DNA from 4 places in the Arthrobacter sp. Soil_N43 genome. Region 4 is predicted to be linked to each of the others. Evidence: riboswitches for the same ligand, from Rfam matches in the RefSeq annotation. Region 4 holds a riboswitch; each other region holds the start of a gene.
The links. A riboswitch is a leader RNA that binds a small molecule or an ion and turns the genes downstream of it on or off. The one in region 4 is predicted to bind cyclic di-AMP.
Positions count from the first base shown of each region.

Region 1 (5,333 bases), on a different contig from region 4:
CGTGGACGTCAGCGACGTGGACGTGCAGGACTGGGGCCACTTCGTCTACTTCGCCGATCCCGACGGCAACAAGTGGGCCGTGCAATACATGGCCAGCAGGCCCAACGGCTGAGCGGCAGACGTCCCGCTGCCCCGCCGTGAGGCAGGATGGATGCATGAACTTTCCTGCCGAATCCGTCTCCACTGCCCTGGTCGCCCGTGCCGCCCTCTTTGACATGGACGGCACACTGGTTGATTCCACGGCGGTGGTGGAGCAGGTGTGGGGTGAGTTTGCCGAGCGGTACGGTCTCGACATCGCAGAGATCCTGCGGACTTCGCACGGCGTTCAGGCAGGGGACACCGTGCGGCGGTTTGCCCCCGCCGGTGCGGATGTTGTGGCACTCACCGCCGAACTCGGCGCAATGGAGCGGGTCCGGACCGAAGGCATCGTCGCGTTGCCGGGGGCTGCCGAACTCCTGCGGGCCCTGCCCGGCGATGCGGTGGCACTGGTGACCTCAGCGGACCGAATACTGGCAGATGTCCGCATGGGTGCGGCGGGCCTGCCCATGCCGGCCACTGCCGTCACGGCGGACCTTGTCACCCGCGGCAAACCGCATCCCGAGGGATACCTGCGCGCCGCCGAGCTGCTGGGCGTGGAACCTGCGGATGCCGTGGTCTTCGAGGACGCGCCAGCCGGGATCGCGGCCGGCCTGGCTGCCGGAATCCGGACCGTGGCGGTGGGCCCGAATACCGGGGTGGTGCCCGACGGCGTGCTGCACATCCCGGACTACTCCGCGGTGTCAGCCTCGGTGGAAGCCGGCCCGGACGGCCGACCCGTCATTTCTTTCTTGCTCTGACGCATTTCGCTCTGGCGCGTTTCTGCACCACTTTCCCGCCTGCAGCAGGGCGCACCGATGCCGAAGGGCCCGGGATCACGGGGATCCAGGGCCCTTCGGAAATTCAAAGCGGTGCAGATATGCGCGGCGAACCGCCTCCGCCACCGCCATGGAGAGCTGGCTGGCGGCTTAGTACCAGTTGTTGGCGTAGTGGAAGTTCAGTGCAGCGCAGGGGGAGCCGTAGCGCTCCTCGATGTAGTCAAGGCCCCAGTTGATCTGCGTGCGGTAGTTGGTGCGGTAGTCAGCTCCGGCACTCGCCATTTTCTCGGCAGGCAGGGACTGCACCACGCCATAGGCTCCGCTGCTGGGGTTCGTCGCGGTGGTGCGCCACTCGGACTCCTTGGTCCAGAGTTTCTTCAGGCATTGCATCTGGTCTGCCGCCCAGCCGTGCGAGGACAGCTTGCTGGCGGCGTAGGCCTGCGCGCCGGCCGGGTCGTCCACTGCTACAGGCGCTGCAGGCTTGGGGGCCGCGGCTTTGGCCGGGGCAACCTTGGCCGGGGCAACAGCCTTTGCGGCGGCCGCAGCCTTGGGCTGCGCGGCAGCGGGCTTGGCAGCCGCGGGCTTTGGGGCGGCCTTCGGAGCAGCCTTGGGCGTCGGCTTGGCCACCGACTGGGGTGCCACCGGGGCAGCCGTCGGGGCAGGCAAAGCGGAGATCAGCGTCTTGTCGAAGTTGAGCTTCTGCCCAGCGTCGGCGGCGGCAGGGGCCGCTTCGGACGTTGCCTGGGGAGTGGCCTGCTCGGCAGCCTGGCCGGCCGCGCCGACGCCGATAAGGACGGCGCAGGCGGTGGCGACAACGGCTGCGCGGCGGCCGAACGACGGGATGTCTGCAGTGAGACGGGCCCAGGCTGATGCGGGCTGTGCGGGTTCGGCGCGGTGGCGTGAAATCTTCTGCCGGGACTTGGGATCGCGATCAGGGCGTGGTTGTACCTTGAAATCAGACATGGTGGATTGCCTCTCAACACCTGCGGAGTTAGCTGTCGGGTTCGGATGAGGTCATCCGGCCGCACGGAAATTCACGTGTCGGCTTCACCCCAAGGGCTGATGCGGATTGCCCGGGACTCTGGTTCCCCCGCCTCTGCCTGGTCAAGCGGAATCCGGGAAGCGGCAGAGCTGGGCGTCCATCCGGATATGCGGCCCAGATGATGGCCGCACGCTATCGACCGTACAGGAGGCCAACGCTTAAGTCACATTTAGGTAACGGACATCACGACGACGGCGCGTCGCCTTGTGCGGCAGGCCGCACGGGCAGGCGTACGGTGAATTCGGTCCGCCCGGGCCGCGACGCCACGGCCACTGTGCCCCCGTGGGCTTCGATGATGGACTGGACGATCGAAAGGCCCAGCCCGCTGGTTCCCTCGGCCGATGCCTGGTCCACTGGACTTCCTCCGGCCGGGACGGCTCCGGCCGGCACCCGGACCGTGCGGGACGCGTCTGCGCGGGCGAAGCGCGCGAAAACCCGGTCCACGAACTCCGGCGGGATGCCCGCGCCGTCGTCAGTCACGGTGATTGCCGCAGTGCCGTCCGCTGCCCTCGCGACTCCGGTGGCCACCGTGGTGCCCGGACCAGTATGCTTGCGCGCATTCGACAGCAGGTTGACCAGCACCTGGTGCAGCTGGGCGGCGTCGCCGCGCACCACCACCGGCTCGTCCGGGAGTTCCAGGTGCCAGGTGCGGTCCGGAGCCATGACTTTTTCATCACTCAGGGTCTCGATCACCAGCTGGGTCAGGTCCACGTCACCGAGTTTGAGCGGTTGGCCCTCGTCGAGCCGGGCGAGCAGCAGCAGATCCTCCACCAGCGTGGTCATCCGCTCGGACTGGCTCTGCACCCGGGCGAGGGACCGCTGGCCGTCCGGGGTGAGGGTCTCGGTCATGCGCATCAGCTCGGTGTACCCGCGGATGGCGGTGAGCGGCGTGCGGAGTTCGTGGGAAGCGTCCGCCACGAACTGGCGGACCTTCATTTCGTTCTCCTGCCGGGCCTCCAGCGCGTTGGACACGTTGTCCAGCATGAGGTTGAGGGCGTACCCCACGCTGCCCACTTCGGTTCCGGGATGGGAGTTCGACGGCGGGACGCGGACTGCCAGTGCCACTTCGCCGGCGTCGAGGGGCAGGCGTGAAACCTGCGTGGCAACCTCGGAAAGCTGTTCTAGCGGCTTCATGGTGCGGCGGATGATCACCGTTCCGGCCAGGCCGATCAGCACAAGGCCCCCCAGCGACACAATGCTGATGGTCCAGATGAGGGACGTCAGGGTGTTCTGCTTGTCGGCCAGGGGGAGGCCCGTGACGATGACATCCCCGTAGGGCGCCTGGTCGGCGACCAGGCGGTAGTCGCCGGTGGACAGCGTCCGGTCGGCCGGGGCCCCGTTGGGGGTCAGGCTCAGGAGAACCTGGTTGTCGGCTGCAGAAACCGCGGCACGGGTGCCCTCCTTGGTGAGGACGCCCGCGCTCCACACCTGTCCGTTTTCTATCCGGCCCACGAGCGTTCCGGGTCCCTGGCCCTTGGCGTCCAAAGGATCGGGCCTGTTCCCCTGTTGCCCGAGGGGCGGCCGGCCGAAGACGCGGGCACGGTCTGATGCGCCCGTGAGCCGTTCATCCAGCTGGCGGGTGAGGAAGGAGTTCATGGAGGCATAGCTGAACAGTCCGACCACGGCGCAGATGGCCACCAGCAGGGCCATGGCCACGAGGACCAGGCGGGTGCGGAGGTGCCAGGTCCCTGGATTCAGCCAGCGGCGCCTTTGGCTCCGGGAGGCGCCGGTCAGCTTCATCACGGCTAGTCCGCCGGTTTGATGACGTAGCCCGCGCCGCGGACCGTGTGGATCATGGGCGGGTGCACGGCGTCCACCTTTTTGCGCAGGTACGAAATATAGAGCTCCACGATGTTGGCCTGGCCGCCGAAGTCGTAATTCCACACACGGTCCAGGATCTGCGCTTTGCTCACCACCCGCTTGGGGTTTTCCATGAGGTAGCGCAGCAGCTCGAACTGCGTGGCCGTGAGCTGGAGGTCGTCCCCGGCCCGGGTGACTTCGCGGGTGTCCAGGTTCAGGACCAAGTCTCCCACCACTAGTTCGGCGGTATCCATGGCGGCGACCCCCGAGCGCTGCACCAAGCGGTGAAGCCGCAGCAGGACTTCCTCCATGCTGAAGGGCTTGGTCACGTAGTCGTCCCCGCCGGCGGCGAGGCCCACGATGCGGTCCTGCACGGCATCCTTGGCCGTGAGGAACAGCGCGGGCACCTCCGGCGCGAACGACCGGATCCTGCCGAGGAGCTCAACGCCGTCGAACCCGGGGAGCATCACGTCGAGGACCAGGACGTCCGGTCGGAACTCCTTTGCGAGCTTGACCGCCTCAGGGCCGTCGGCCGCCACCGCGACGGACCAGCCCGCCATCCGAAGGCCCATGCTCATGAGCTCGGAGAGGCTGGGCTCGTCATCCACCACGAGGGCACGGATGGGGGAGCCGTCCGGGTGGGTGAGCTGCGGGAGGTTGTTAGTCATGGAGTGCGAAGTGGCCATGGAACAACTGTCCGTTCTGCTGGTTAGCCGGTGCTTTCAGCTTCCTGTGCGCTGGCTGTGAATCCCAGCCTAGCGAGCCGGACACGACAGCACAGGGTCCTGAGGTGCGGAAAGCCGTTGTCTTGGTCCGCTTGACCGGACGGGGCAAGAGTGCGTCGGCGAAGAATTTCAACTCCGGGCCGCGTCATAGCTGGACAATCGCCGATTCACTGGCGCGGAATTCCGGCGTCGTTGATCCCGCTGAATAATCATCGCGAAATCAGGGCTTCGGCGCAGATAATTCGGAAAAATGGTCTTCCTGAACGTTCGTTCTGGAAAAATATGTGGGAAACCAAGGCTCTCCAGAATTGTGATTTGTCCCACAATGACGCATTTAATCTCACCATGTGGACCAGGGGGCCCATTGTTACTTGCAAGTTTTCATTGTTACGTTGCACACTTTCAAATGTGAACAAGAACTCAACAGCAACTGCAGCCGCAGAATATTGGCCCAGCACACCCGCTGCTGCCGACATGCGCTGTTGTCGAATGCACGCCTAACTTTCTACCCCACAAAGTTTTTAGGCATTCGCCCCCCAGCCCAGCGTCGGGCGCCCTCCCCAGAACCCATTGCGGGGAATCAAGCATTCGAGCCGCGATGACGGCCATTCACATTGAGGTAAGCATTCATGTCAGTTGCATCTGGATACGTCCACATCTCCGTACGTAACGCCAACAAGCCTGGCCAAGCGTCCGGCCACCGCCAGGGTTTTGGCGCCCGCCCCGCATTCCCCGCAGGCCAGGGCACTGCCGTCCCCGCGCCGGGTTACGCGCCCCAGGGATACAACCCCAATTCTTACGGCCAGCTGCGCGCTGTCCCGGCTGAGGAAGCCGCGCCGCTGACCGCTCCCACGCCTGTGGTGGCCCCGGCGCACGGCGCCACCGTCCGGCCGGTGCAGAACGACAATGTGG
Region 1 covers NZ_JBDGML010000084.1:98,772-104,104, forward strand. The annotation lists gene AC3A3W_RS09905 (VOC family protein) at 1-112, shown strand, start outside; gene AC3A3W_RS09910 (HAD-IA family hydrolase) at 156-836, shown strand; gene AC3A3W_RS09915 (aggregation-promoting factor C-terminal-like domain-containing protein) at 1,005-1,817, opposite strand; cyclic di-AMP (ydaO/yuaA leader) riboswitch at 1,823-1,985, opposite strand; gene AC3A3W_RS09920 (HAMP domain-containing sensor histidine kinase) at 2,080-3,636, opposite strand; gene AC3A3W_RS09925 (response regulator transcription factor) at 3,642-4,382, opposite strand; gene AC3A3W_RS09930 (winged helix-turn-helix domain-containing protein) at 5,051-5,333, shown strand, end outside.
Region 1: another riboswitch for cyclic di-AMP. It lies ahead of AC3A3W_RS09915 (aggregation-promoting factor C-terminal-like domain-containing protein); the one in region 4 lies ahead of AC3A3W_RS11165 (M23 family metallopeptidase).

Region 2 (5,333 bases), on a different contig from region 4:
GGCGAGGCAAGGTCCGCCTCGATGAGTTCAATGGCCCGGTTCCATTCCTGCACGGCTACCTCCTTCCTTCTCTACGGTATGAAGACTCCGGACCGATTGACCCGACAATCCCTGCCCGAAAAGATCAGAGCCCGGACGCAGCCGTCTTGTTCGAAGGGTGGCTATTTCGCCGGGTCGTCTGCGCTGGCAGCAAGTTTCCGCAGTTCGTCGACATGTGCCTTGAAGGCTTTTTGCCCGGCCTTTGTCAGATGCACCCAGGTGCGCGTCCGGGTGTTGACGGTGCCCTTGCGGAGGCCGACGAAACCGGCTTGCTCGAGCACTTTTAGATGCTTGCTGAGCACGGAATCGCTGAGGACAAGGGCGTCACGGACCACGCCGAACTCCGCCTCCCCAGCTCCGGCCAGGAGCGCGCAGATGCGCAGGCGCGTCGGGACGTGAATGATCTCGTTAAAACCGTCGTCCACTAGTGCGCTGCTCCGATCCAGCGGGCCTGCCGTGCTTCCATCGCCGGCCCAAAGATCAACGTCAGGATGAACACCAGCAGTGCGGCACCATAAACCATCCAATCCGCGCGGACCACGGCGTGCAGGAGCAGGGCACCCGCCACTACTGCAGCAAAGAGGCCGAGGTAGATCAGTCCAAGGAGCCGGCTACCCCGATGAGTGTAGACGTCCAGGATCACCCGTGAACGCGCCGACTGAAGGAGCGGCAGCACGCAGAAGATGATCACAGACACGGCCAGGACGACCGTTGCCCAACCATGGGACTTTGATAGCACCAGCCCAATAATGAACAGCCCCATTCCGAGGCCCTGCGCCGGATAGAGCCACCACGGCGAACCGACAAAAGGTCCCAGGGCCCGCTGGGAATCGGATACTGCCGTCAATGCCTGCCGCGCTTCCTCGGGGGAGGGGCGTCTCTCGCTATCGCTTGTCATGCCCTCAAACCTAGACTTTCCGCTGTGGAAACACGAGACTTTCCGCTGGAGAAACACTAAACTTTCCAATTCGGAAAGATCTTGGGCTTGTTGGCGCCCAACCTTCCGGTTGGTTGGTAAAGTTGCACCATGACGACGAGAGACGCGATCCTCAGCGGCGCACTGGAACTCCTCAATTCCGGGGGGACGGTCTCCTTGGAGACGGCTGCCCGTCATGTGGGGTTGAGTAAGCCGGGCGTGATGCACCACTTCCGCACTAAGGAAGCGCTAATGCTCGCACTCGTGGACAGGGTGGCGGAGGGCTGGAACCAGGAGTTATCCCGGCGTCTCGGGAGCGCGGTGGAGGACGCGCCGGTGGCGCTGCGGTTGCGCACGTACTTGGAGTGGTGCCTGACCGGGGACTTCGACGAGGCGGACCTGGTGATGCTCTCCGACCCGCGGTTGCGGCGGCCCCTGCTGGCCCGGTGGGTGGAACGCATGGCGGTGTGGGTTGAAGTCCCGGAGGACCTGCCCCTGGAGCAGCGGGCCTCCCTGACCGCAGTGCGGCTCATCGCGGAAGGTGCCTGGTTCGCGGCCGCTACTGACGTCTTTCCTCCCGATCCCGAGCTCAGGGCTGGCATCCGGGCCATCACCCAACGACTGCTGAAGGACTGACCATGACGAAATGGCTATTGCTGGCTGGGGCGATCGCCAGTGAGGTGATCGCTTCGCTGTGCCTGAAAGCCGCACTGGAGAATCCCGTTCTCTTTGTCATCGTGGGCGCGGGGTATGTGGCCGCCTTCGGTTTGCTGGGCGCTGTTCTGCGCCAGGGCCTGGCCCTGGGTGTGGCCTACGGCATCTGGGCCGCTGCGGGTGTGGCCCTGACCGCCCTGCTCGCCGCCGTGCTTTTCGGTGAGCCCCTGACCCCGGTGATGCTCGCCGGCATCACATTGGTCATCGGCGGAGTGCTGTGCGTCGAACTGGGATCCCGCGGAGCACCAGTGAAAGAGGAGATCGCCCGATGATGTGGCTTTTTTTGACCGGAGCGATCCTTACCGAAGTCACAGCCACGTTGTCCCTTCGCCTCGTGTCGGAAGGGAAGAAGATCTGGTACGTGGCCGTGGGAACCGGCTACCTGCTGGCGTTCACCTTCCTGACCCTGACCCTGGCTCAGGGGATGAGCCTGGGAGTGGCCTACGGTATCTGGTCTGCCGCCGGCGTCGCCCTGACAGCCGTTGCCAGCAGGGTCCTCTTCAAAGAACCGCTCACGCTCGTCATGATCCTTGGCCTCGGCCTTATCATGGGCGGTGTGCTGCTCATCGAACTCGGCGCCGCCCACTAAACACCACCAGAAGCGAATATTCGCACGCCCGTGGCTGGTGAGCCGCCAGCCGGTGCGATACTGGTCAGCACAACGGGTGGGAATTCGGGGGTTGGGGAATGGTCCTGGACACGGCAACACTGCGGGTTGCCTTCGCGGTGCTGGCGTTCGCGTTGGGTCTCCTTTTCTACTTCTCCGCCTTCCGCAGCACCCGCTCCCCGTACAGCGCGTGGTGGTGCGTTGCCCTGCTCCTGTTTCTTTCCGGTTCCGCCTGTTTTCTCCTCAACGGCACGCCGCACCAGTGGTGGGCCAACACGCTGGGAAATATTCTGCTGGTTGCCGGGGCCGGGAGCGCCTGGGCCGGTGCCCGTTCGCTGCGGACGCCGCGGTATAACTTCTGGCCTCTCGGCACCATTCCTGCCGTGGCAGGCGTAGCTGCAGCACTCGACGATCCCGGCTCCAACGTGTGGGCCGGGGGCGCCGTTTTCCTGGCATCGATGTCACTGATGATTGGCCTCACGTCACGCGAACTGTGGCGGCTGGAGCCCGGGTACACGCGGGTCCGCATTCCGATGGCCACCGCGGCAGCCGGCGTTTCACTGTTTTACCTGCTCCGGTTGATCGTCTTTATCGCTGCAGGCCCGGACAGCCCAACGTTCGTGACCTACTTCGGTTCCGCCGTGACCACCCTGGTTACCATGGTGCTCCTGGCGGTCGTCTCCTTCAGCATGGCCGGGCTCAGCACGGAGCAGCACACCCGGGCGCTGACAACCGTCGCCAGCCAGGACGGGCTCACCGGCCTGCTCAACAGGTCCGCATTTATGGAAATGGCGTCCCAGCAGCTCCGCCGCGGCAGGGGCAACAAGAGTGGCGGAGCGCTGATCCTCGCGGACCTGGATCACTTCAAGGCCATCAATGACACCCACGGGCACGCCGCGGGCGACCTGGCGCTCCAGGCCTTCGCCGACGCCTGCCGCGCAACGGTGCGCTCCACGGACCTCGTAGGGAGGTACGGCGGCGAGGAGTTCATCGTGTTTGCTCCCGGCGCGAGCCCCTACTCCGCTGAAATCATCGTCAAAGAAATCAGCCGACGGCTCGCCGAGCGATCGATTCCCGGTGTGCCGAAAATGCCCACCGTCAGCTACGGCATATCTGTCGTGGACGCCGGGGTGCTCAGCCTGGACGAGCCGATTGCCGCCGCTGACGCCGCGCTCTACGAGGCCAAATCCCTCGGGCGGAACCGGGCGGTTTTGGGCTAGCCAGCAAGAAGCCGGTGCCCCGCTGCCCCCAAGGCAGCGGAACACCGGCTTCGGCGTTATCAGGCTTCTGCGCTATTAGGCGCCGGCACGCACGAACGTGACGGGGCCCGTGGCGGTCAGCCAAGACAGCGGGTGAACCACGGTCTCGTTGACGCCGTTCATGCCGCCGCTGAGTACCTTGCCGTTGCCCACGAAGATTCCAACGTGGCCGGACTGGACCACCATGTCACCGGGTTGGGGGGTGGACACGACTTTGCCGTAGTTCATGAACTGCATCGGGGCAAGGTCGCCCACACGGATGCCGGAGGCGCCGAGCGCCTTTTCCACCATCGCGGTGCAGTCCTGGGTGATGCCCACCTGGGCGTAGGCGGCCGAAACCATCGAGGCGTTGACGCCGCCGGCGGCCGCCGCGGGAGCCTTCGCGGGTGCCGGTGCGGACTGCACTGTGATCTTTGGGGCAGGCGCGGCCACGGGCGCCGGGGCCGCAACGGGAGCCTTGGCAGCCACAGGCGCGGCAGCGGCCCGCGGGGCCGCCGGTACAGCCGGCTTTTCGACGACGGGCGCCTCCACCACGGGGGCCGGGGTGGACTTCATAGCGGGACGCTCGAAGGCGATCTTGACGCTGGAGCTGGCGCTCAGGGGAGCCTGTACCTGGCTGGCGGCCTGGGGTGCTGATGCCGGGGCGGCGGCCTTCTGGGCCGGCGCGTTGGCGGCGTTCGCTGCCATGCTGCCGGTGAAGGCGAGTCCGGATGCCGCGAGGATCACGGCGGCCTGGCGTCCCAGTCCTCCGGCGTTGGCCGTGGCGGCACGCGACGCGGAAACGAACGGATTCGAACGGCCAGCCGCTGCGCGGCGGGCACGGGTAAAGCGTGACGACATGAAGGAGCCTCTCCCATGCCTGCGAGGTGAGCTGTCGGATTCGGATGGGAGACACCCGGCCGCGTGCCCTGACCGGAGTCAGGAACTTCGCGGCTTCACCCCAAGGCCCATTTGTGTGGGCCAAAAATTGGTTTCCCCGTCTCTGCCGTGCATGGTCTGTTATCGGATCCCGGGCCACGGCAGAGTTAGGCAATCAGCGCGGGAATGCCCTCCTCGGTGAGGAAGGCACGCTTTCCACGGTACGGGAGCCCGCCTCAAAAGTCACATTAAGGTAACGGAGGCGTGTCGCGGCGCACGGGACGGGATGTTTCTGCATGCCCCTGTCCGCCTTCTACTTCTTCGTCTGGCGGTACCGCTCGATTTGCTTTAGCCGCCGCAGGAGGCTGTCCCGCCGCGGGTGCGGAACGGCGTCGGGCTCCTCGGCGGTGAGGTCGATGTGCTTCGTCCCGTACTGCCAGAGGAGGAGGTCATCGAGCAGCCGGTCCGGGCCGGGGGAGTAGCGGTGGTCCAGGGCCTTGCGGACCTCGGTGATCCTGTTGGCGCTGAGCAGCCCGGCGAGCTGGACTGTCTGGTTCAGGCCGTGGGCCGCCATGAGTTCGGCTGCCCATCCCCAGTCGTCATCCACCTTGCGGTCCACGTGCGGAAGCAGCGTCCGCCAGACGTCGCGGATGCGGTTGGGGGTGAGCGGCGCAGCCCCTTCACCGTCCATATCCCAATAGCCGCGGACCTCCTCATAACGCTCGTGCAGGTCAGCGAAGGCGCTCTCCACGGTTTCCAGCATGGCGGCCGTGGCTGTGAACTGGCGGTCGAAATGCGGAGTCCAGGCCCGCGGATCCTCCGCCTTGAAGCGGATGTCGTGCTCGATCTCGCTCCATGCGTGCGCGAACACCGTGCGGATCTGGCATTCGAAAAAGTAGCTGCCGTTCGGCTGCGCCTCGGGGTTGAAGACCTGCTGGTA
Region 2 covers NZ_JBDGML010000071.1:31,201-36,533, reverse strand. The annotation lists gene AC3A3W_RS07255 (AraC family transcriptional regulator) at 1-53, opposite strand, end outside; gene AC3A3W_RS07250 (transcriptional regulator) at 162-464, opposite strand; gene AC3A3W_RS07245 (hypothetical protein) at 464-937, opposite strand; gene AC3A3W_RS07240 (TetR/AcrR family transcriptional regulator) at 1,067-1,591, shown strand; gene AC3A3W_RS07235 (DMT family transporter) at 1,594-1,941, shown strand; gene AC3A3W_RS07230 (DMT family transporter) at 1,938-2,258, shown strand; gene AC3A3W_RS07225 (GGDEF domain-containing protein) at 2,357-3,496, shown strand; gene AC3A3W_RS07220 (NlpC/P60 family protein) at 3,572-4,375, opposite strand; cyclic di-AMP (ydaO/yuaA leader) riboswitch at 4,384-4,567, opposite strand; gene AC3A3W_RS07215 (GTP pyrophosphokinase) at 4,707-5,333, opposite strand, start outside.
Region 2: another riboswitch for cyclic di-AMP. It lies ahead of AC3A3W_RS07220 (NlpC/P60 family protein); the one in region 4 lies ahead of AC3A3W_RS11165 (M23 family metallopeptidase).

Region 3 (5,333 bases), on a different contig from region 4:
GAGTGCTGGTGCCATGCCGGGAGGGAGGGCGGGAACAGCTGGGTTGCCGCCATCTCGGGATCCCGGAGCAGTGCTGTAGCCATCGATTCTCGGTCCAGCGCCATGCTCAGTGCGCGCCGAACGCGTACATCGCCAAGGATTTCGTGTCCTGAATTGACTTTGAGCAAAATCGTGCGGGGCAGGGTGACATCTTCGATGGTCACCTTGCTGGTCCCCTTAAGCCGTTGCAGGCTGGTCGGGTCTATGCCAAACGTGACATCCGCCTGCCCGCTCTCGGCCATCAGGGTCCGGCTCTCCGCCCTCCCCGCCGCCTGGTACTGGACGGTGGAGATGGCCGGCTTCGTGCCCTGCCATTTTTCGAAGGCTGTCAGTTCGATGTTGGCCGGCTGTTCCAGCCGCTGGACCCTGTACGGGCCGGAGCCCACCACCTTGGTGACGGCGTTGCCCGGTCCGTAGGAGCTGGGGGCGAGGATCTGCGTGCCGGTGTGGGCCAGCACGGCTGCCAGCGGTGCAAATGGCTTCGCCAAATTCACGCGGACCGTCCCGCCGTCAGCCGTGATGTTCGTGACGGGGGCGGTGGACAGCGGCGTTCCGCCTTTCGCCCGGGCCTTCTGCAGCGCGGAAGCGGCGGCATCTGCGGTCACCGCCGTTCCATCGTGGAAGTGGGCATCCGGACGGATCGTGAACCGCCACGAGAGGCCGTCTGCAGAAGCATCCCAGCGGGTCGCCAGCCCCGGCTGGAGGTTGCCGCGTGTATCAGCATCAACCAGGGTCTCGGCGACCTGCAGGCGAGTGAAGAAGCCACCGGCCGTTGACGGGTCCAGGCTGTGAAGCTCAAATGGCCCTACCACTTTCACTGGCCGCTCCGGCGCCTGGCTGCTTGGTGCACCCTGCCCGGCGCAACCCGCCATCATCAAAACAGTGGCGAGCGATGCGCCCGCCACCTTCATTCGTCGCCAGAACATGTTGGGTTCCTTCTCCGTCGTCAATGTGCGTGTCTCGCTCGTCAGCATAAATGCAAATGATTCTCACTAGCAATTATGAAGGAGGACTGAGCCGCAAGCGGGAAAGGCAGGGAGGAGAGTGGGACGAAAAATGCGTCAACTGATGTTGACGCATGGAGTGGTGCGGATGAAGACGGTCATCGCATCAATGGGCGGACGGGCCCCGCTGTGGGCCAGTGTGCAGCCATAGACATACGACAGTGGCAGGTGCCGCTGCACCTGCCACTGTCGTATGCGTACTCGGACCTCGGTTAGGCGTTGACCCGCACGAACGTGGAGCCGCCGAGCCAGGAGGCCGGGTGGACGATGGTTTCGTTGACGCCGTTCATGCCACTGCTGATGGCCTGGCCGCCGCCGATGTAGATCCCGACGTGTCCGGCGCGGATCATCAGGTCGCCGGGCTGCGGGGCGGACACCGGCGTGCCGTACTGGTGGAACTGCAGGGGAGCGAGGTCTCCCACCGACTTGCCGACGGAGCGCAGGGCCTGCTCCGCCAGGATGGTGCAGTCCTGCGTGGCACCCAGTTGCGCCCGGGCCGAAGCCACCAGGGCGGCGCCGACGCCGCTGGCGGGAGCTGCAGCCGGCGCGGGCGTGACCGACGAGGATGCGGTGTAGATTCCCATGCCGGACGGTGCTGCTGCCGGAGCGGCCGGAGGGGCTGCCTGTGGCGTTGCCGGGACGGCGGGTGCCTGCGGTACAGCTGCTGGCTGGCCTGGCCCTGGGATCAGGATCTGGTCGCCGGGGTAAATTACCGAGGCCAGCGAGAGGCCGTTCTCTGCGAGTACTGCATCAAGGGCAACGCCGTGGCGTGCCGCGATCGCTCCCAGTGTGTCGCCGGGTGCGACGGTGTGTGATGCTCCTGCCACGCCGGACCCTGCAGCGGGTGCCGGGCTGGGTACGGCCGGGGCCTGGGGTGCGGCCTGTACCTGGGCGCTGGTGGTGCCGGGTGTCTCCGGGGCGTAGGCACCGGCATGTGCGGGTGCCCCCACGCCGAAGAGCAGCCCGGATGCCGCGGCGGCTGCTGCTGCCGGCTTGGCTATGGACGCAGCGTTGGATTTGAGGGAATACGAAAGGCCCTGCAGGGCGATGGACGTCGTGGGGGTGGCGCGGTGGCGCGCTGACATGGACTTACGTGACATGGTGGATTGCCTCTCCCATGCCTGCGGGGTGAGCTGTCGGGTTCGGGTGGGAGGTCACCCGGTCCTGCCTCCGTAAAACGGAGCGCCTGGACTTAACCCCAAGGCCTTGGATGCCAAGGCCGGTAAAGAGGTGGTTCCCCCGTCCCTGCCAGATGTATTTGCGAACGGATCCCGGTCAGCGGCAGGGCTCGGCATTCTGCCCGGGAATGCCCCGCATGGAACCGGGGCACCGGTAAAGGCTAACCCACCCACGCATCAAAGTCACATTTTGGTAACGGCAGCTGTGGCATTGGGCTCTGCCGGCCTGCTCGCGGCAGTGGGACAGGTCGTTGACCAGGCGGCTACCCGACAAGCGTCGCTGCCACCAGCTGACGGTCGACGACGGCGTTATTCCTCCGCCCGCCTTTTAACCACACTGTAGAAAAAAACCCGCAATATTTTATCCATCGTTTTTATTCCCAAATCAATCGCCTCTTGCTATCTTCAGCATGTGTGTTAATCACACAGGACGCGGGGAAGGGGGGAAACCGTTGTGCTGACTACTATCGATCGGGTTGAAGAAAAACATTTTGCTGCTGAAGGGGTGGTAGCACCTGGCGGCTGGTGTTGTTCATGCTGCTGCTGGTGCTGGTTCAACATATTCAGCTGGAGCGTTTTCTAATCCTTTGTCGGCGGGAGTGCGCACACGCGGAATATCCGGGGTCTTGGTGCGCACTCCCGTCTAGTCCGAACCGCGCAGCATGGGGGAGCAATTGAAGGTCATAGGTGAATGCAGGAACCTGGCCAAGTCATATCGGGATCATAAAGCCGTTAGAGATGTTTCATTCCGGGTTCATGCCGGCGAAATTGTGGTCCTGGTAGGCCCGAATGGGTCCGGCAAAACGACGACAATGGAAATGCTGATCGGCCTACGGAAGCCCACGGCGGGCTCGGCCGTGATTGACGGCCTTCATGTCCGCCCGGGAGGCCCGCACCGTTTTGCCGTGGGGGTGCAGTTGCAGCAGTCCGGACTCCCCAACAGGCTCAAGGTCCATGAAGCCCTGCGCGCTGCCGGTTCGCTCTATTCCGCCCCCCGAGACCAATCTGAGCTCCTTGAAGCCGTAGGTCTCACGAACAAGAGATCCGCCTTCGTTGACAGACTTTCCGGAGGCCAGCAGAGACGGCTTGATGTCGCCCTTGCCTGCATCGGCCGGTCTCCGCTGCTGGTGTTGGATGAGCCCACCAGCGGACTCGACCCGGAAGGCAGATCCGAACTGTGGACTCTTCTGAAGTCCCTTGCCAGAGCAGGCCACGGGATCTTGGCCAGCACCCACGACTTAGCGGAGGCCGAGGCCTTTGCCGACCGCGTCATAGTTCTTCGTGAAGGCGAGGTAGTCCTTTCCGGGCGGGTCGCCGACATCCTTGAAGCTGCCGGCGGTGATTGGAGGCTGAGGATCACGGATCCTCCGCAGGGGGCACTGGCCCTGATCAGAGAAGCCCGGCTGCCTGCAGTGAACGCGGGTGCCCAAACGGTGGTCATCGGCGCCCGCGAGAGGATCGACTTGCTCCGGGAGAGTCTGGGGGCCGCATACGGCGCGATGGACATCCTGAGTGGACCCGTCCGGCTGGAGGACCTTTTCCTCTTTTCGAAGAAAGAAGCCGCGTAATGAGTCAGGCGAAAACCTCCGACGACGCGGGAGTAATTTCTCTACCAAAGCCAGGATCGGCATTCAGAATGGTGTTCGTATGGTTTCGGCAGGAGACATTGCTGCTTCTCCGGGAGCCGGTCGCGATTTTCTTCAGTTTGGCTTTCCCCATGGTGATTTACTTTTTCATCGGTGCGCCATATGCAAATGAGCACATTGAGCCTGGCGTCAAGTTTATTGATGTCATGTTTCCGACTCTCATCGGGACAGTTGGTGCGAATTTGCTTGTCATGGGAATGCCGGTCTACTTTGCCGAACTGAGGGCACGCGGCGTTGATCGAAGATACCGTGCGCTTCCCCTCCCCGGCGTCATTTTCGCCTTGGCAATTATTGGCGCAATGCTGCTCCTTGTTGCCTCGGCATCAGCTTTGATAATTGCTGTAGTCGGATTCGCTCACGGCCTTCGAATAGAGATAATTTCCCCGGAATTCATCGCTCTCAACCTTATGTTGCTGGCGTGGCTGTGCTCCGTGGGCTACTTTCTGGGGAGTCTCAACGTGGGATCCAGGACCACCCAGGCCATTAGCGCCGCACTCTTCTTCATCATGTTCTTCGGATCCGGAGCCGCAGCACCGCTGGAAGGACTGCCGGCGTGGCTGCAGACCATCACCGAATTCAATCCGCTGCGTCACTGGTTTGACTTGTTGACCGGTGTCTACACCTCCGCCGAGATACCCGAGGGGACCTTTGTGAAGGCGCTCCTCGTAATACCCGTGGCAGCAGCCATCGGGTTCCTCGGCCTCTATCTCACCAAACGCTCCAGCAACTGAACAATTCATCCAGGGGGACAAAATGCGCGTCGACGAATACAACTCTAAAGTTCCGTGGATACCGCCGCGGATGGCCGGCCACGACGCAGATGCGCTGCGCGATCTCACCGCCGTATATTCCCCCTTCGGACAAATCCGGAATCTGCTCATGGTTCTCAGGCCAGGGATCGGCATCGGCGGCTACCAAGGGTCAGCAACGCCCATGTCCCTGGACCACACGCTGTCGAGGATGCTGGGGCTGAGCGGGGCGTCCGCCGGTCTCGACAGGGAGATCTATGGAGGCGGTAAAGGGCTGACCCTCTTTGACACAGTTGCGTCGACCCTGGGAGAGGGCGTCGAACGCATGCTGGGGAGCCTGAGTTCTCTGCAGATTGCCCCGCCCGATCGGCAACGGCGGGCGTCATACCGGCAGCTGCAGGCGTTGGGTTTGCGCGCCATCGGCCCGGAAAGCCTGCGGCTTTGTGCTGACGAACAGCTTTCTGAACCGGGTTTCCTTTGCGACCCTTGGGAGCCTGACACAGAACTGGCGTGGGTGGCTGGTGAGGGACTGCACGACGGCGAGACGACCTGGGTTCCGGAACAGCTCGTGCATCTCTTCTACGTCATGCAGTTCGAGGAAACGAGAATCGGATTCTCCACGTCGGGAGGCCTGGCTACGCATGTCACGGACGCCCGGGCCCTCCACCACGGAATTCTCGAACTTATCGAGCGCGACGCCATCAACCTCAGCTGGTA
Region 3 covers NZ_JBDGML010000056.1:275-5,607, forward strand. The annotation lists gene AC3A3W_RS04605 (ABC transporter substrate-binding protein) at 1-965, opposite strand, end outside; gene AC3A3W_RS04610 (C40 family peptidase) at 1,256-2,143, opposite strand; cyclic di-AMP (ydaO/yuaA leader) riboswitch at 2,149-2,321, opposite strand; gene AC3A3W_RS04615 (ABC transporter ATP-binding protein) at 2,884-3,789, shown strand; gene AC3A3W_RS04620 (ABC transporter permease) at 3,789-4,598, shown strand; gene AC3A3W_RS04625 (YcaO-like family protein) at 4,621-5,333, shown strand, end outside.
Region 3: another riboswitch for cyclic di-AMP. It lies ahead of AC3A3W_RS04610 (C40 family peptidase); the one in region 4 lies ahead of AC3A3W_RS11165 (M23 family metallopeptidase).

Region 4 (5,333 bases):
CCGGTGCGGATGCGGTGATTGCCGGACATGTCTAGACAGTCAGAACGAAGAAGGTTGAACAGGTGCCTACCGGCAAAGTCAAGTGGTATGACAAGGACAAGGGTTTCGGATTCCTCGCGGGCGAGGACGGCCAGGAAGTGTTCCTCCCCAAGTCGGCGCTGCCCGGGGGCGTCACCGAACTGAAGGCCGGCACCCGGGTCGAGTTCGGTGTGGCTGACGGCCGCAAGGGCGCCCAGGCGCTGGGCCTGCGTGTCCTGGACAAGACGCCGTCCATCGCCAAGGCCAAGCGGCCCAACGCCAGGGACCTCGCGCCTGTGGTGCAGGATCTCGTGACGGTGCTGGACAACCTGTCCGGCACCCTGTCAGCAGGCAAGTACCCGGACGGTAACAAGGGCAAGGCCATCGCCGCCGCCCTGCGTAAGGTTGCCGACGAGCTGGACGCCTAGTCCTCATGAACCCGGAACCTGAACAGGCCGCACCAAAGGCAGAGCCGAAGGCGCCCAAAAAGCGAACCGGTGTCCCGGTCTGGCGCACCGGCAAACCGGACGCCGTCCTGGCAGCTGCCGTTGACGTGGCCCGGACCGCCATCGAAGGCATCGCCAAGGCGTCGGAGATCGGCGAACACCTGGCAGCGCGCACGGAGGGTGACCGCCTGGTGACCCACCTCTTCGAATCCAGGCTGCCCGGTTACGTCGGGTGGCAGTGGTACGCCGTGCTCACACGCAATTCGCGGTCCAAGGTGGTCACGGTAAACGAACTGGGCCTGCTGCCGTCCGACGACTCGATCCTGGCGCCGGAATGGGTTCCGTGGGCGGAGCGTGTCCGGCCGGAGGATGCCCAGGACGATGACGCGGCTGACGAGGGTGCACCCCAAACCGGTGCACCCCTGGACGGCGCGTCCGAACCAACCGCTGGCACCACGGAGGAGAAGGACGAGCCGGAGGCTTCCCCGGAGGGGTCCACAGAGGATTCCGACGGCGGCCCGGATGATGCCCCAACAGACGCCGACGCGGAGACCCCCGGACGGGGCTAAGTACGCGTTTCGGCCGTCCGGGACCGGGCGCCTCTGGGCGGACGCTAATGTCCACCTTCAGAACGTCGAACGGCGCCGTCCGGGACACGAGTCCGGACGACGCCGTCGAAAGCTGACGCTGCCTGCGGCAGCGGTGCGCGGGGAGACTATTTCTTCAGCTCGCCCACCACGTAGTCGATGCACTCCAGGAGGGCCGAGACGTCCGCCGGCTCGATCGCCACGAAGGTTGCGATGCGGAGCTGGTTGCGTCCCAGTTTGCGGTACGGCTCCGTGTCCACGATGCCGTTGGCGCGCAGTACCTTGGCGATGGCGGCGGCATCGATGGAGTCGTCAAAGTCGATCGTGGCGATGACGTTGGAGCGTTCCGCGGCGTTGGCGACGAACGGCGTGGCGAACTCGGAGGCCTCGGCCCACTTGTAAATGCGGCCCGCGGAGTCAGCGGTGCGGCCGGCGGCGAAGTCGAGGCCGCCATTGGCGTTGAGCCATTGCACCTGGGCGTCGAGGGTCACCAGGGTGGCCAGCGCCGGGGTGTTGTAGGTCTGGTTCAGCCTGGAGTTGTCGATCGCCGTCTGCAGGTCCAGGAAGTCCGGGATCCACCGGCCGCTGGCCTTGATCCGGGCGGCGCGCTCCAGCGCGGCGGGGGAGAAGAGACCAAGCCACAGGCCGCCGTCGGAAGCGAAGTTCTTCTGCGGCGCGAAGTAGTAGACGTCGGTCTCGGCGACGTCGACGTCCAGCCCGCCGGCGGCGGACGTGGCGTCCACGAGGACGAGGGAACCGGCGTCGGCGCCGTTCACGCGCTTGACCGGGGCCGCAACACCGGTGCTCGTCTCGTTCTGCGGCCAGGCGTAGGTGTCGACTCCTGCCTCGGCCTGCGGTTCGGGGCACGTTCCCGGCTCGGACTTGATGATGCTGGAGTCGGAAAGGAACGGTGCCTTGTTGGTGGCCGCGGCAAACTTCGATCCGAACTCGCCGAAGGAGAGGTGCTGCGCCTTTTGCTCCACCAGGCCGAAACTCGCCACGTCCCAGAAAGCTGTAGAGCCGCCCACGCCGAGGACCACTTCGTAGCCCTCGGGAACGCGGAAGAACGTGCTGAGGCCCTCACGGACCGAGCCGACAAGGTTCTTCACCGGCGCTTGGCGGTGGGACGTGCCCAGGAGCGTCGTGGCGGCCGCGGACAGCGCCTCGACCTGCTCGGGCCTGACCTTGGACGGTCCGGCGCCGAACCGTCCGTCCTTGGGCAGGAGGTTTGCTGGGATAGTGATGCTGGACTCGCTCACAGGGGCTCCAATTCTCGGCATGGACATGCGGATCGGCGGGGACAGGGGTGACCGGCGGTCAGGTGTGGCCGCCCGCGAAGGCCCCTTTTATTCTGCCTGAGACGCGGAAATCCCGGGAACCGCGGCCGTCACAGTCCAGTCATTGAGACGACAGGGCACCGTCACCCGAATTATCTGGAGTAATTCAAAATAGGCTAAGCTTTTGGTGGACGTACGGGCGGAACGCCGGTGTTGCTCCGCCGTCGGATTGCGGCCGCGGCAGCTGGAAGCCGGGCCGCGCCAGGCGGGTGGCCCGCGGTACGGTGGGACGGACGCAAGTACTGTGCTCGAGGAGCTGAGCTGAATGACGGATCTGATCGATACCACGGAGATGTATCTTCGGACCATTTTGGAGCTTGAAGAAGAGAACATCGTGGCGCTGCGTGCCCGCATCGCCGAACGCCTCCGCCATTCCGGCCCCACTGTCTCCCAGACCGTCGGCCGGATGGAGCGGGACGGGCTGGTGGTGGTTTCCGGCGACCGGCACCTGGAGCTGACGGAGACAGGGCGCAAGCGCGCCACCGAAGTCATGCGCAAGCACCGGTTGGCCGAGCGGCTGCTCGCAGATGTCATTGGCCTGGATTGGGCCTACGTTCACGACGAGGCGTGCCGGTGGGAACACGTGATGAGCGAACGCGTGGAGCGCAGGATTTACGAACTGCTGGACCACCCCACCGAATCGCCCTATGGCAACCCGATTCCAGGGCTGGCTGCGTTGGGTGGCGAGCCGTCACGGGCGTTCACCGACGGCGTCATGAACCTGCTGGATGCCATGGCCGGATACGGCCCGGATTCCCGGGTCACCGTCAGCAGGCTCGCAGAGCCGATCCAGGTCGAGCCCGAACTCCTGTTGCAGCTGGACGAGGGTGGAATCCGCCCGGGTGCGACGGTTTCCCTGGAGCGCGTGGGGGAGTACATTTCCGTCCGCGTCCCGGGCATCGAAGGCGCCCTTGAGTTGCCGCCCGAGGTCGCCGCCCACGTGTTTGTGCGGGTGGCCTGAGCCACATCCGCATGTGAGTTGTCCGACATCAGCTGGCAGGATGCCCCACAACTTGTGCACAGCCAAGATAACGGAATTATTACTGCGACCTTTAATCACCTATAGTTAAGTCGCAGCGCCGATACTAAAGCGTTACCTGATCCGGAGCCGAACTCTGCCAGCGGATCAGTCGCTCGAATCACCTTCTGGCAGAGGCGGAGGAACCACAACTGGCCGTCGAAAGACGGCCTTGGGGTGAAGTCCGCAGCAGCAAGCCTCCTTCCACAGTCGGAATCTCCTTGGATACCCCTGTGCCGAAAAAGCTTGCCTTGCGGACCGGGTCGATGAACTCTCTGACCCGAATCCGACAGCTAACTTCGCAGGCTATCCAGAGAGGAACCGTTCTTGACCATGCAGAATGCCCGGGGCCGCCGCCGCGCTACCGGTCCCGCTGCGGAGCCCCGCACGACCGTAGCGGTCGCCGCCGAGCGACCCCGCGATGCGCAGCGTCAAGCGCGGAATCACCGCAGTCCCTTCCGCCAAGTCGCGGACTTCGCCGCTGCCAGCGGAGTTGGCCAGAAGGTCGGCGTGGCCCTGGCCGCCTCGGGCCTCCTGCTGACCGTCACGGTCCCCGCCACCAGCCCCGTCATGGCCACGGCGGACCAGAGCGCCACAGCCGGTGCCGCAGCCCCCCAGCCTCAGGTTTCCGCAGAAGCGGCAGCCAAGATTGACTTCAGCCGCACCTCCGTGTCGACGGCCGGCGATCCGGACGGCAAGCTCAAGCAGCTCCTGAGCGCCCAGTCCGCCGGGAGCATCAGCCGCGCAGCTTCAATCGGCAGCCTTGGCATGCCGTTGACCACCATGGTCAAGTCCTCGCCCTTCGGATACCGCGTGAGCCCGATCACTGGTGGCGCGGGAGAATTCCACCGCGGCCAGGACTTTGCGGCCCAGTGCGGAACAGAGGTGTTCGCAGCGGCCAGCGGCACGGTCACATTTGCAGGCTGGCACGAGTACGGCGGTGGCAACAGAGTGGTCATCGATCACGGTAACGGCCTCGAAACCACGTACAACCATTTGTCGTCATCAAGCGTCCAGGTTGGCCAGAAGGTCACCCGGGGCGATGCGGTGGCACTTAGCGGGACTACCGGCGCATCCACCGGCTGCCACCTCCACTTTGAGGTGATGGTCAACGGAGAAGTCGTTGATCCCGAAGGCTGGCTCTAAACAAAGCCGATGGTGAGCTCCCACATTCCTGTGACATGCCGTGACCTGAATGTGACATTCGCTTCCAACTGCTGTACCGTCTAAACCGCGTCAACTTTTCCGAAGTTGACGCCCTCGAGTGGATTGCCTAACTCTGCCACCGCTCAAGGTCCGTTCGCATTACATCGTCTGGCAGGGGCGGGGGAACCAATTTTGGTCTTCGCAAGAAGACCTTGGGGTTAAGTCGCAAAGCTTCCCAGGAAGCGGCGTGGCCGGGTGACTCCCATCCGAATCCGACAGCTCACCTCGTAGGCATTGGGAGAGGCTACCTTCGTGTCTTCACGCCACAATCTTGCGCGCCACCGTGCGCAAACGGTTCGTAAGAACCCGCTGGACTCCGTGTCCAAGGCAGTAAGCGCCAATGCAGGCACAGTAGGTCGTCAGGCAGCAGTCATTGCGGCCGCTTCAGGTCTCGTCCTGAGCGTCGGCATGCCGGCCAACGCATCCGATGCCAACATCGGCGTTTCCGCCTCCGCTGAGTCCGGATCCCAGGCGACACAGCTTGCTGTGACCGCCGCGCCCACCGCAACCGTCTCGTTCGAGCGTCCTGCCGTCACCACCGAGGCAGCCCCCGTAATCGAGACCGTCGCTCCGCAGTCGAGCGATGACAGTGCCAGCCCCGAAGCCGCTGTTGAAACCATCGCGACCAAGGCCGGGAAGCTGGTTGATGCTGCAGGCTCGGGTGCAACGTCAGGCCTCGCGGGCATCGCCTACACCGGCATCGGCAGCCCGTACGTCTGGG
Region 4 covers NZ_JBDGML010000092.1:44,091-49,423, forward strand. The annotation lists gene AC3A3W_RS11145 (cold-shock protein) at 63-446, shown strand; gene AC3A3W_RS11150 (DUF3027 domain-containing protein) at 452-1,033, shown strand; gene serC (phosphoserine transaminase) at 1,180-2,310, opposite strand; gene AC3A3W_RS11160 (iron-dependent transcriptional repressor DtxR) at 2,654-3,349, shown strand; cyclic di-AMP (ydaO/yuaA leader) riboswitch at 3,510-3,729, shown strand; gene AC3A3W_RS11165 (M23 family metallopeptidase) at 3,734-4,552, shown strand; cyclic di-AMP (ydaO/yuaA leader) riboswitch at 4,691-4,860, shown strand; gene AC3A3W_RS11170 (C40 family peptidase) at 4,931-5,333, shown strand, end outside.